Regions from separate parts of the Luxibacter massiliensis genome, predicted to be linked through region 3. Evidence: predicted binding sites of a transcription regulator. Region 3 holds the regulator's gene; each other region holds the start of a gene.
The links. The regulator Rex, encoded in region 3, represses fermentation and respiration genes when NADH is low (regulators of the CRP and FNR family bind a similar motif). The targets are predictions, from matches to a motif close to ATTGTTAANTANTTAACAAT.
Positions count from the first base shown of each region.

Region 1 (3,187 bases), 140 kb from region 3:
TCGCCATTCTTTGTCTCCTCCGCTCTGTAACGTGTATTTTCCAGAAGGATGATATCCCCCTCTTCCATCCCCTCCACAGCAGCCTTGGCATTGGCGCCTACCACTTCCGGGTCAGCGGCAAACTTCACTTCCTGCCCAAGCAGCTCGGATAATCTGGCTGCAACAGGTGAGAGTGAGAGTTCCGGTACCGGCTGTCCCTTTGGTTTTCCCAGATGGGAGCAGAGAATCACTTTCCCTCCATCTGCTGCCAGCTTCTTAATTGTCGGCAGTGCAGCTACAAGACGGTTCTCGTCTGTGATCTTCCCGTCAATCAACGGAACATTAAAGTCGCATCTTACAAGGACTCTTTTCCCTTTTACATTAATATCATCTACTGATTTCTTATTGAGCATCATATTGCCTCCTAATTTTATTTCTGCAGACAACAAGCCAGGCACCCGTTCAGCTGTACAGCGTGGGCATTTGGCGGCCGCCGCTTGCGCCGGGATCCCCAAAGCCAGCCAACCGCTGCAAATCTTATACTTTACAGCAGACTTCAGGTTTCCGGCTGAGAAAAGGGCCCGGCCCTTTGTGAGACCGGACCCTTTGTGAGTCTATTTCTTAGAAATTAATCATCCGATTAAATTTTCCAGGACAATGGCTTACAGTAATGTACCGAAGTGTTTGATTGTCCTTACCATCTGGCTTGTGTATGAGTTCTCATTGTCATACCATGAAACAACCTGTACCTGTGTTGTTCCATTGTCCAGAGGAAGCACCATTGTCTGTGTAGCATCAAATAAAGAACCATATTTCATTCCTACGATATCGCTGGATACGATCTCGTCTGTATTATATCCGAAGGACTCGTTGGAAGCTGCCTTCATAGCGTCATTGATCTGATCCACTGTCACATTGCCTTCTACCACTGCTGTGAGGATTGTTGTAGATCCTGTAGGAGTCGGGATACGCTGAGCAGCGCCAATCAGTTTGCCGTTCAGTTCAGGAATTACCAGGCCGATAGCTTTTGCAGCGCCAGTGCTGTTTGGAACAATATTCACGGCTGCAGCACGGGACCTTCTCAGGTCGCCCTTTCTCTGAGGACCATCCAATGTCATCTGGTCGCCTGTGTAAGCGTGGATAGTACACATAATACCTGTCTTAATGGGAGCCAGGTCATTGAGCGCTTTAGCCATAGGAGCCAGGCAGTTTGTCGTACAGGATGCTGCTGAGATAACATTGTCATCCTTAGTAAGCTGCTCGTGGTTTACATTGTAAACGATTGTAGGAAGGTCATTTCCTGCTGGAGCAGAGATAACGACTTTCTTTGCGCCTGCTTTGATGTGTGCCTCAGCCTTAGCCTTGGATGTATAGAAGCCTGTACACTCCAGAACTACATCTACGCCGATCTCTCCCCATGGAAGCTCTGCTGCGTCAGCCTTTGCATAAATCTTGATTTCTTTTCCGTCTACTGTGATAGAATCCTCCCCTGAGGTTACCTTGTCACAAAGTGCATATCTTCCCTGCGTAGAGTCATATTTTAATAAGTGAGCAAGCATTGCAGGAGATGTGAGGTCATTGATTGCAACTACTTCATATCCTTCTGCCCCAAACATCTGCCTGAAAGCCAGACGTCCAATACGTCCAAATCCATTAATCGCTACTTTTACTGCCATGATTAATTCCTCCTAAAGTTTTAAAAAGTTGGTGGCTGCAGCGCAGCCTGTTTATTGTGAAATCTTCAGCAAAACAACAGCCTTGTTAAAGATTCATCAACTATGGTTAATTGTACTAAATCAAGAACAAAAATTCAAGTACAAAATAGATTTTTATGGAAGTTGCTTAAAATCAGGCTTTCTGCCTTTAAATTCTGTATAGTATTTAAATCCGCATCCTTTGAGAATCCCTGAGGCCTCCTTAAAATTATAAGCAATATGCTCCGGCCTGTGCCCGTCTGCCCCCACAGTAATGATCTCTCCCCCAAGTTCACGGTAGCGCCTGATGACATCAGGATGGGGGTGGCAGAATCCAAGGCCATATTTAAAGCCAGCCATATTCATCTCTATCCCTTTCCCCTCAGAAATCAGTTTTTTCAGTACTGCGTCAATCTCATCTTTATACTTTTGATAGGAGTAGTCCCTGGCCTGGCCCATCCCATAGCGCACTACATAGTCAATATGCCCGAGAACATCGAAATCATGTACAGCCTCCACATTCTCAAGGGTAGCTTCAAATGTCTCCCTGTATACCTCCTCGTCTGTGCGCCCTTCAAATATTTCCCCATAATAGGGATCCTGTCCATGGACAACGTGTATAGATCCAATTACAAAATCAAACGGATATTGATTCACTAATTCTTTGCAATAAGCGCCAAGGTGGGGCTGGAGCCCAATCTCTATCCCAATACGGACATCAATCTTGTCCCTGTACTCCTCCTTAAGCTGTCCCAGAACTTTAAAATACTCGCCCAAATCAAAGGCAAAAGCGGAAACTCCCATTTCTTCATGGAAAGGATAATCCGCATCGTTATGGTCTGTAATGCAGACTGTCTTGAGTCCCTTTTGGATAGCTGCCTCTATCATCTGCCTGGCAGAAGCATCACTGTCAGATGAAAAGTCTGTATGCATATGAAAGTCACTGGTTATCATAAAATTGTACCTCCGCCCAGCACATATTCCCCATCGTAAAATACCGCGGCCTGCCCAGGTGTCACAGCACGCTGCGGTTCCTCAAAGGTACAGAATATTTCATCTGTGCCGGTCTTTTCTATTGTACACCATGTCCCTCTGTGGTTATACCGGATCTTTACAAAAACCCTCAAAGGCTTAGTTATGCCCTCCACAGACATAAAATTCAGCTGGTTCACTTTAAAAGAAGAAACCATAGATTCTTCCTTTGTCCCGACTACTACCTCGTTAGTCTCCGGCCGGATCTGAAGCACGAATGCAGGATATCCCAAGGCAAGTCCCAGTCCCTTCCTCTGCCCCACTGTATAGTGGATGATTCCTTTATGGGTTCCCAATACCCTGCCATCGCTTGACACAAAGTTCCCTTCCCGTATCTGGTTTTTCGTATTCTCCCTGATATAGGAAGCATAATCGCCGTCTGGAACAAAACATATATCCTGGCTGTCCGGCTTGTCCGCCACATGGAGGCCGATCTTCCCTGCCAGCTTCCTGATCTCATCCTTAGAATATTCCCCCACTGG
Region 1 covers NZ_UWOE01000001.1:1,486,943-1,490,129, reverse strand. Annotated here, with positions in the region: gene EFA47_RS06835 (phosphoglycerate kinase) at 1-392, opposite strand, end outside; gene gap (type I glyceraldehyde-3-phosphate dehydrogenase) at 642-1,655, opposite strand; gene EFA47_RS06820 (histidinol-phosphatase HisJ family protein) at 1,809-2,627, opposite strand; gene mnmA (tRNA 2-thiouridine(34) synthase MnmA) at 2,624-3,187, opposite strand, start outside.
Region 1: gap (type I glyceraldehyde-3-phosphate dehydrogenase) is a predicted target of Rex. The motif match lies at 1,737-1,756, and genes of this name have one in related genera.

Region 2 (3,187 bases), 1.2 Mb from region 3:
AGACATTGCTGTCGGTTCAGGGCGGACAAGGGTTTGGGATGCAGGGCGGCATAGTGGCCGGAGTCAAAAGTTTCATGCCTGAGCAGATATCTGTCGGCGCCAGCTTCAAATAAAAGCAGATAACTCTCAAAAGAACGCTCGCCTAAAGATAAGGTGATGGCACAATCGGGATACAGGCTATGTATGGTACTTACAATATCCGCCATAATCTCATCCGTGAAATATCCATCCTCTCCTCCTTGGAGGACAAATGTACGAAATCCCAGGGAATACCCCTGGCTGCAGCAATCCAAAATTTGCTCCTTTGTTAGCCTGTACCGCTGCACTATACGGTTACTCCTGCGTATACCACAATAAAAACAGTCATTTTTACAATAATTTGTAAATTCAATCAATCCACGGGTATAAACATCATGATGATAATGCCTGTGCCGGATTTCCCGTGCCCGTTCAAATAAATATTCCGCATCTCCCAGGGAATGGCCCGCGATTAAAGCAGTCCACTCATTTTGAGTAAGCGTGTGTTCCTGTTCCAGTTTATCAATAATATTTTTCATAAAATACCCCTTGAGGACGTAACAAAATGCAAAAGGGTTACGTCCCTAATTTAAATCAGACCTGTACCTATTTTGTCTTAGCATAAATTGTTTTGCTGTTTACCCCGGGCAGCATACCCAGCTTCCCGGAGAGTGCGCTGATAATATCGTTCGGTGCATCTAGTGCAATACTGATGATAGAAATGTTTTTTTTGCGGTAGGGTATACCCATGCGTCCTACGATATATTGGCCATATTGGCTCAGTAAATGGTTAAGTTCGTCGACGGACTCTGTCGTATCCAGGACTATGCCGACGAGGGCGATTCGTGTGTTGGTTTCTGTATTCATAAAACCTCCTATTAGAATAGATTTAATACGGCAGGGGACTGGGTGTGGGTATATCCCACAAAAAAACCTGCACCGATGGGCGCAGGCTGAAATATAGAAGCATAATGTCCCCTTTTGCTTAAGGAAATGCTTCCCAATATTAGTGCTTTTCGTATCTGTGCGCCTTTTTACTCAGGTGTGGCCCTTTGTAATCAGAACAAATCTGATTTATATCATAGCATAGTAATGTGAATTTAACAATAAGCCGGAGTAAATGTTTTAATTTTAACATTGATGCTTTCGGATACAGTCAGTAAAAGCCGGTTATTTAGCTTCTATTGGGAAATGTGCCCCTAAAAAAATAAAGTATTCATATTTAGAGAAAGTGGCCTGCAAATATATTTCCACAGAACAAAAATAAAAAGCCGTTAGTTCGAGTGGAAATAGAGGCCTATTATATTGATAAATTCTTGACAGTAAGAAGAGAATATGATAAATTAGACTATAGTACAAACGGTGGTCTAAAGGGGCACCCGGCTAAAAGATTGTATCTTTTGCAGAAGCAGGAATCCTTATATTAGAGAACTGAAAAATTTGCAGAGAATGGCAAAATGTTTTATAAATTTTAACGGAGAATAGAGTCATGAGTCTGATAACTGATATCCAGAAATATTCCATCCATGATGGGGATGGGATCCGTACAACAGTATTTTTCAAAGGCTGCCATTTAAGGTGTACATGGTGCCATAATCCAGAGACTCAGAGTTATACAAAAGAATTGTCCTGTGATGAGGAGAAATGTACAGGCTGCGGGAACTGTGCGGGAGCCTGTCCCCTGGGCGCTGTTTCTATCAGGGCGGGCAAGGCTTTCACAGACAGGGATAAATGTATGGTATGTGGAAAATGCACAGATGCATGTAACCTAAACCTGAGGGAGGTCACCGGCAGGGAATATTCTGTTGATGAGCTTGTAAAGGAACTTAAGAAAGACGAAATGTTTTATGAGGAATCTGGCGGGGGCGTGACACTGTCAGGCGGAGAGGTTATGACTGCAGATATGGACTTTGTGGAAGCACTGGTCAAAAAACTGCACCGCCTGGGTATTTCTGTCACAATTGACACGTGTGGGCAGGCTCCATATGAGAACTATGAACGGATTCTGCCATATATAGAGACGTTTCTGTATGATATAAAGACCATTGACCAGGCAGTCCACAGGCAGTATATGGGGGCAGGAAACGGGCAGATCCTGGAGAATTTAGAGAAGTTAAGCAGGGCAGGGGCCCATATATACATCCGTATTCCTGTGGTTAAGGAAGTAAATGGAAGCCAGAGGGCTATGCAGGAGATTATAAAGTGGTTGCAGGAGAAGCAGATATGTGCAGCAAGAGTGAATCTGCTTCCTTATCATAATACTGGTTCAGGCAAATACCCTAAAATTGGGAGATGTTATGAGGGCGCTGATTTACATGCACCTGATAAAGAAGAAATGGAACACTTTGTAGAGCTTTTCCAGAAAGCAGGATTCCAGAATGTCAAAATAGGAGGTTAAAACAATGGAAGAAAGAGGAATGAATGCCCGTGTTAAGAAGCTGAGGAAATTAAGTCTGGATACTCCGGCCCATATTGATTTGGAGCGTGCGGTAAGCGAGACTGAGACGTACAAAAAATACGAGGGAGAATTGTCCATACCCGAATTAAGAGGGCAGGTACTGAAAGATTATTTTTCTACAAAAACCTTGTATATTGGTGAAGGAGAGCTGATTGTGGGAGAAAAAGGGGATTCCCCCCAGGCGTCTCCTACATTTCCAGAGCTTTGCTGCCATACTGTAGAGGATATGCATGTCATGAATGACAGGGAGCTTATCAGCTTCAAGGTGAAAGAAGAGGACTATAAAGTTCAGGAAGAAGTGATGATACCTTACTGGGAAAAGCGTTCTATACGTAGCAAAATTCTGCGCCAGATGACAGCAGAATGGAGAGAGGCATATGAGGCAGGGATTTTCACGGAATTTATGGAGCAGAGAGGGCCGGGGCATACGGTAGGATCTGTTAAGATTTATGAGAAAGGATTTTTAGATTATAAGGAGGATATCCAGAAATCCATTGATAGCCTTGATTTTATGAGTGACCCTGAGGCCCTGGATAAGAAAAATGAGTTGGAAGGCATGAAGCTTGCCTGTGATGCGATTATGGTTCTTGGGGAAAGATATGCCGCGTATGCTCGGGAGTTGGCAGAGAGAGAGACAGATCCGAAGAGAAAAGAGGAACTGCTTCAGATCGCTGCTAATTGCGATGTGGTGCCGGCCCATAAGCCGGAGAC
Region 2 covers NZ_UWOE01000001.1:2,867,134-2,870,320, reverse strand. Annotated here, with positions in the region: gene hydE ([FeFe] hydrogenase H-cluster radical SAM maturase HydE) at 1-557, opposite strand, end outside; gene EFA47_RS13200 (TM1266 family iron-only hydrogenase system putative regulator) at 625-885, opposite strand; gene EFA47_RS13195 (trans-4-hydroxy-L-proline dehydratase activase) at 1,508-2,416, shown strand; gene hypD (trans-4-hydroxy-L-proline dehydratase) at 2,421-3,187, shown strand, end outside.
Region 2: EFA47_RS13195 (trans-4-hydroxy-L-proline dehydratase activase) is a predicted target of Rex. The motif match lies at 1,323-1,342, and genes of this name have one in related genera.

Region 3 (3,187 bases):
GTTCTCTGACCGGACAGTCCAGCAAACGGGCCATTTCTTTCATGTGGGGAGTCAATACCAGGGGACATTCTTTCTTTTCTAAAAGTTCCAGATGTCTGCTCAAAAGATTCAGTCCATCTGCATCGACAACACAGGGCACTTTTGCTTCCCTCAGCGTCTGGGCCAATAATTTCTCTGCTGTTTTACTCTGCCCAAGGCCGCATCCGATACAGACAACATCTGCCCAGGAAAGCAGGCTTTTAAACCGCTCCTCTTCATACTCCCTGTATGTGGCCAAAATCGCCTCAGGGAGCTGCTGCTGGAGGATCACCCGGTTATCCTCAGAAGTATAGATCTGTACAAGTCCCGCCCCACACGTGTAGGCAGCCATAGCACTTAAATAAGCTGCCCCTGACATACCTGGACTCCCGGTAACCATCAGGACTCTTCCGTATGTACCCTTGTGTGAATCCGCCTTTCTCCGGGGCAGAAGCCTTTGCAAGTCTGCCTTATGGTATCGGAAACACACTCCTGTCTCTTGTTCAAATATATGCCCGCTAATACCAATATCCTTTGTCACAACCTTGCCTGCAGACAAATATCCGGGGTACAGGATGCATCCCAGCTTTGCACATGCGAAAGCAACTGTCAGATCTGCTTTAAAAGCAATGCCCAGTACCTGCCCCGTGGCAGAACAGATCCCGGATGGAATATCCACTGCTGTCTTGTGTCCCTGCAAGGCATTCATTGCCTCTATTATGCTGCGGTACCTGCCTGATACTTCCCGGTTGAGCCCCACGCCAAAAACAGCGTCTACAATACTAGTATATTCTCCGGCCTCTATTGTTGTGACTATAGGGACTTCTGACTTATCTGCTATCCGCATCTGCAGCCGGCATTCTTCACTCATAGATTCTTCCCGGCCCACAAAAACGGCTGTGACCTGACAGCCTTTTCCCTTCAGAAGCCTTGCAACTGCAAACCCGTCACCACCATTATTTCCTGATCCACAGACCACAAGGGTCTTTGTCAAGTCTGCCCCATCCTGTTCCATGGCCTCCACAACGGAGAGCGCCGCCCGCTCCATCAGCACCAGGGATGGGATGCCTATCTCATGGATGGTATAACTGTCTGCCCTCTGCATCCATTCTCCTGTAGGCAAATATTCCATATTCCAGCCTCCTTTATATTTTGTGGGAACAAAGAAAGTCCCCTCTGAAATGAAACAACGTGTAAAAAAGACAAGCTGTCCTTAATACACGTCTGATACCCTTCTTTATTTTCCGTGGTCTTCCTGATAGCGGCTGATTGTATATGACAAGCGCATCAGGCTGTCAGACAAATGCACATTCTCCACAATAATGTCTTCCGGCAGGTTCAAATCTGTATGTGCAAAATTCCAGATAGCCCTGATTCCATTTTCTATAAGCATCTCAGCTACTTCAATGGCTTTTGACTTAGGGATAGTCAGCGCGGCAATCTCAATATCTGACTGACTTACAAAATCCTTCAGCTCGTCCATCATCCGGATAGGGACTCCCCGGATAGCCACCCCTTCCAACCGGGAATTCACATCAAAAAGTCCTTTAAGAATAAACCCATTCTTCTCAAATGACGCATAATTGGCCAACGCCTGCCCTAGATTTCCGGCTCCTATGATAATCATATTGTGAGGCCTGTTAAGTCCCAGAATCTTTCCGATCTCCGTATAGAGGTACTTTACATTATAGCCATATCCCTGCTGGCCGAACCCACCGAAGTTATTTAAATCCTGCCTGATCTGGGAAGCAGTCACATGCATCTTTTTACTCAAATCATTCGAAGAAATGCGTTCTACCCCTGCATCTAAAAGCTCACCCAAATATCTATAGTATCTGGGCAGCCTCCCTATCACTGCCCGTGATATCTCTCTGTCTTCCACAGTTATCGCCTCCAAATTTGTTCTGGGATGCATTCAGTAACCTGCAGGTACTTAAAAACCTGGATTATCAAACACATCTTTGCCTTATTATATAGAATTGTAAGAACAAAGTCAAATTTTTGTTGTATTTCGGTTTATTTCCGCTATAATAAAATGGGTATTGAACAAGGAACGTATAAATCCTGTATACGCCGGGAAGGCCTGGGGCAGGCCCTATCCGGCCTGCAGGATCTTGCATCATATTAAATTTATTTGGATTACAGGAGGCTGTCTATGGTATTGGCATGTCACAATCTTACTAAATCTTTCGGGGAACAGCTCATTGTACAGAATGGAGCTTTTCATATAGAAGACAGAGAAAAAACTGCACTGGTAGGCGTAAATGGCGCCGGGAAATCCACAATCCTTAAAATGATCGTGGGCGAAGAGCCGGCAGACGGGGGAGAGATTATTCTGACAAAAGGTAAAACTTTAGGGTATCTGGCCCAACAGCAGCATCTGCAGAGCGGACTCTCTATTTACGAGGAGGTAAAAACAGCAAAAGCTGATATCCTTGCATTAGAAGCGCAGATACGGCTTGCTGAACAGGAACTTAAGACATTAAGCGGCGATGCCCTTCATAATAAACTGGAATCTTATCACAGGATGGTATCTAGATTTGAGTCTGAAAATGGTTATGCATGTGAGAGCGAGCTGGCCGGTGTATTGAAAGGCCTTGGTTTTTTGGAGGAGGACTTTTCAAAAATGACTGACACTCTGTCAGGGGGGCAGAAAACCCGCGTATCCCTTGGCAAGCTGCTGCTCACCAGACCAGATATCCTCCTGCTGGACGAGCCTACCAACCATTTGGATTTAAATTCCATCACATGGCTGGAAACCTACCTCATGAATTATCCAGGTGCTGTTTTTATCGTTTCCCATGACCGATTCTTCCTGAATCGGGTTGTCACAAAAGTTGTGGAGATAGAAAACGGCGAAATACGGATGTACCTGGGCAATTATAAGGCATATGCAGAGAAGAAACAGCAAATCAGGGATGCCCTGCTCAAAGAATATTTAAACCAGCAGAAGGAGATACAGCACCAAGAAGCCGTGATTGAAAAACTGCGCTCTTTTAACCGGGAAAAGTCTGTCCGCCGCGCGGAAAGCCGCGAAAAAATGCTGGATAAGATGACACGTATTGAAAAACCCAAAGAGGCCGCAAAGGACATGCATTTTTCCCTGGAGCCATCCTGCCTCAGCGGGAATGACGTCTTAACTGTCAAAGGACTTTCCAAAAGTTTTGGC
Region 3 covers NZ_UWOE01000001.1:1,624,193-1,627,379, reverse strand. Annotated here, with positions in the region: gene EFA47_RS07445 (NAD(P)H-hydrate dehydratase) at 1-1,150, opposite strand, end outside; gene EFA47_RS07440 (redox-sensing transcriptional repressor Rex) at 1,256-1,900, opposite strand; gene abc-f (ribosomal protection-like ABC-F family protein) at 2,174-3,187, shown strand, end outside.

Region 4 (3,187 bases), on a different contig from region 3:
CTCCGAATCCGGGAATTGTATAATGTAATAGCAGAATAGCTGAACATACCGCGCCAAACATATACAAAAGCGGGTGTATCTTAGAATCCTCTTCATAATATTTATAGATAACAGAGCCTTTATCTTTACAGATAAATTTTCCATACACACTCAGAAGGCCGTTTCCTATAATGATTAACCCTCCCAGCCAGAGTCCTGCAAGTCCTAAAATTTCTTTAATATTTTTGTAAATAATTCCAAACGTTACGTCCGTACTCCCCCGGAATGTAATCGGCACAAAAAATATAAATACTGCAATTAGTGTGAAGAAAACTGCTTTTACTGTACCCTGCTGCCACTGTCCTTTGGTTAATGTCAGGGCATCCAGTACTGCATTGTCATTCAAGTTCTCCTCAGGGTTTACTGTAATATTCTCTTGATTTTTACTCTCTTTTCCCACACTGTCTCCTCCTTAAAGTAAAATCATATTACTGATTTTCTTTTTTCTTCAGCGCCAGGATGGAGAGATATTCAAATACAATATTTGCTGCCAGGTACGCCGTAATCTCACCGTGGTCATACGCAGGCAGTACCTCTACAATATCAAAGCCTATAAAATTCAAGTCTTTAATCTTTCTTACAAGCTCAAGGGCCTCTAAAGATGTAAAGCCTCCAACTTCCGGCGTGCCTGTTCCCGGGGCATAAGCCGGGTCTACAAAGTCAATATCAAATGTCAGGAAACAAGGTTTGTCTCCGACTCTCTCCAGAACAGCCTGGATTAACGCATCAAATCCCATCTCCCTGACTTTATGTGCCGGGATCAGCTTCATTCCCAGTTCTGCAGCCATTTTATGCTCATTTGGGTCATACAGGGAACCACGCATGCCAATCTGGATAGAATGTCCTGCATCAATGAGGTTTTCCTCCAGGGCCCTTCTAAATGGTGTGCCATGATTATATTTCTGGCCAAATACCTCATCACATAAATCAGAATGTGAGTCAAAGTGTACAAGGGCCACAGGGCCATATTTCTTTGCAACTGCCCTTAATTCAGCCAGTGTGATAGAGTGATCCCCACCTAAAACAATTGGGCAGGCATTATCTTTCAGGATATTTGCAACGCCTTTCTCAATAGCTTCATATGTAGGATGGATATACCCTGGTGTTACATTAAAATCTCCAATATCCCCACCCTTTAAATTTTCCATGATATTAACCTGCATAATTACGTTGTTAGGTTTCATCATTGCAGAAATATTTCTGATTGCATTTGGGCCAAACCGGGAACCTGACCTAAAAGAGCTCGCTGTGTCAAATGGCGCCCCTGCAATCGCAAAATCCAGGCCATCTGCAGAAGTAATTTTTTCCATTCTCATAAATGTTCCCATATTACAAAATCTTGGTGATGATAACGCACTAGCAGGCTGCTTAATTTCTGACATAATAATACCTCCAAAATATAATTCTTATTTTTTAATTTTGATTTGGTTATTGTCGACAAATAAACCTTTTTCGTTGATAAAATACTATCACTTTATAAGGCGCCTGTGTTATACTAATACTTGATAAGTTATATGGAAAATCATATAATTAATCTAGACAATATATTTGGCAGGTAACGACTGATGGATATTAAATATTTTAAGTACGTGTTGGAAATTTCAGAATGTGGCTCGATCAACAAAGCTGCCCAGAATCTTCAGCTTTCTCAGCCAAATTTGAGTGTGTGCATTAAGAATATGGAATCAGAGCTTGGTTTTCCTGTTTTCAGGAGAAACAGCAGCGGAATCTACCTCACGCCAGAAGGTAAACTATTTCTAAAATCCGCCCAAAAAATCGTACTTGAAATGGAAGCCATTTCCAATATACCTTTGCTTTTTACAAATAAGGAAAATATATCTATTTCCTGTACATATTCCTTTGATTTTATGAACCATTTCATCAAATTTAAAAAAAAGAACCCTCCCAAAATGTACGAGGATTCTTTCAAAGAAACCGGTTTGATTCAGACAATCCGGGATGTCATCGAACAGCGGTACAGAATGTCTTTATTTTATTGTTTCGATTCTGTCAGTGACACATACACCCAGATTGCAAAAAAGCATAATCTAAAGTTAATACCCATAGCAAAAGACAGGCCCCTGATACTTCTTGCGTCCAAACGCCATCCCCTGTCACAAAAAAAAGAAATATTGTTTGAAGAAATCAAGAATTATAAATTTATCATGTATGAAAACTTTAAATTTGAAGAATGGCTTAAAATACTGGGATTCCAAAATGATAACCGTATTTTGTATGTTTTTGACCGCGGAGGCCTAATTGACGCAATCCGTCAGAGTATGTACGTCACTGTTATGATGAAACGTTTTACAGATACTTACAGCGAAGATTGTGTGGAAATTCCAGTCGTCAATGCCCCCAGCCAGATGAATGCCTATCTTATGTATCACTCCACCTATACTGTAAATACACGGGAAAGGCTGTTCATCCGGCAGCTAAAAGAACTGTTTGCAAAATAGCAGGATATTATTTACTAGTCTTGCTCTTCATCTTACAATATACAATTGCCACCACTGTACTTACTGCCGTGGCAACAATCCCCGCCCCGACAATTGCCGATGGGTTCACACTCCCGTACTGGCTCCTGTAGGCAATTACATTTACGGGAATTAATTGTAGTGAGGAGATATTCATAATAAGAAATGTACACATCTCATCAGAGGCTACCCCCGGTTTCTGCGCAATACCCGGCGCTCTTCCTTCCCTTCTCTCCTTTTCTAAATCTGCAAGTGCGCTCATGCCCTGCAGTCCGGCAGGCGTTGCCGCCCACCCAAGTCCCAGAAAATTTGCAATAAAATTAGTACTTATATATTCATTTGCCTTATGTCCCCGGGGGATATTCGGAAACAAGAAATGAATAAGAGGACTCATTTTTTTAGAAGCCATTTCAATAATCCCCGCACGGGTGGCGATTTCCATAATACCCACCCAGAATGACATAACGCCCATCATTGTAATACACAAGGTGACTGCCTCTCTCGAAGAATCTAAGGCTGCATTTGTAATATCCGGCATCTTTCCATTAAAAGCACCAAAGATAACGCCCACAATAATCATCCCTGCCCATAAATAATTCAGCAATTTTTTTCCTCCTTGTTCCTATACTGCAGTCTTTCTATTTCACCAAACAGGCGCCTAAATAATCTAT
Region 4 covers NZ_UWOE01000002.1:102,069-105,255, reverse strand. Annotated here, with positions in the region: gene EFA47_RS18470 (YjiH family protein) at 1-439, opposite strand, end outside; gene speB (agmatinase) at 468-1,421, opposite strand; gene EFA47_RS18460 (LysR family transcriptional regulator) at 1,605-2,498, shown strand; gene EFA47_RS18455 (nucleoside recognition protein) at 2,506-3,120, opposite strand.
Region 4: speB (agmatinase) is a predicted target of Rex. The motif match lies at 1,494-1,513, and genes of this name have one in related genera.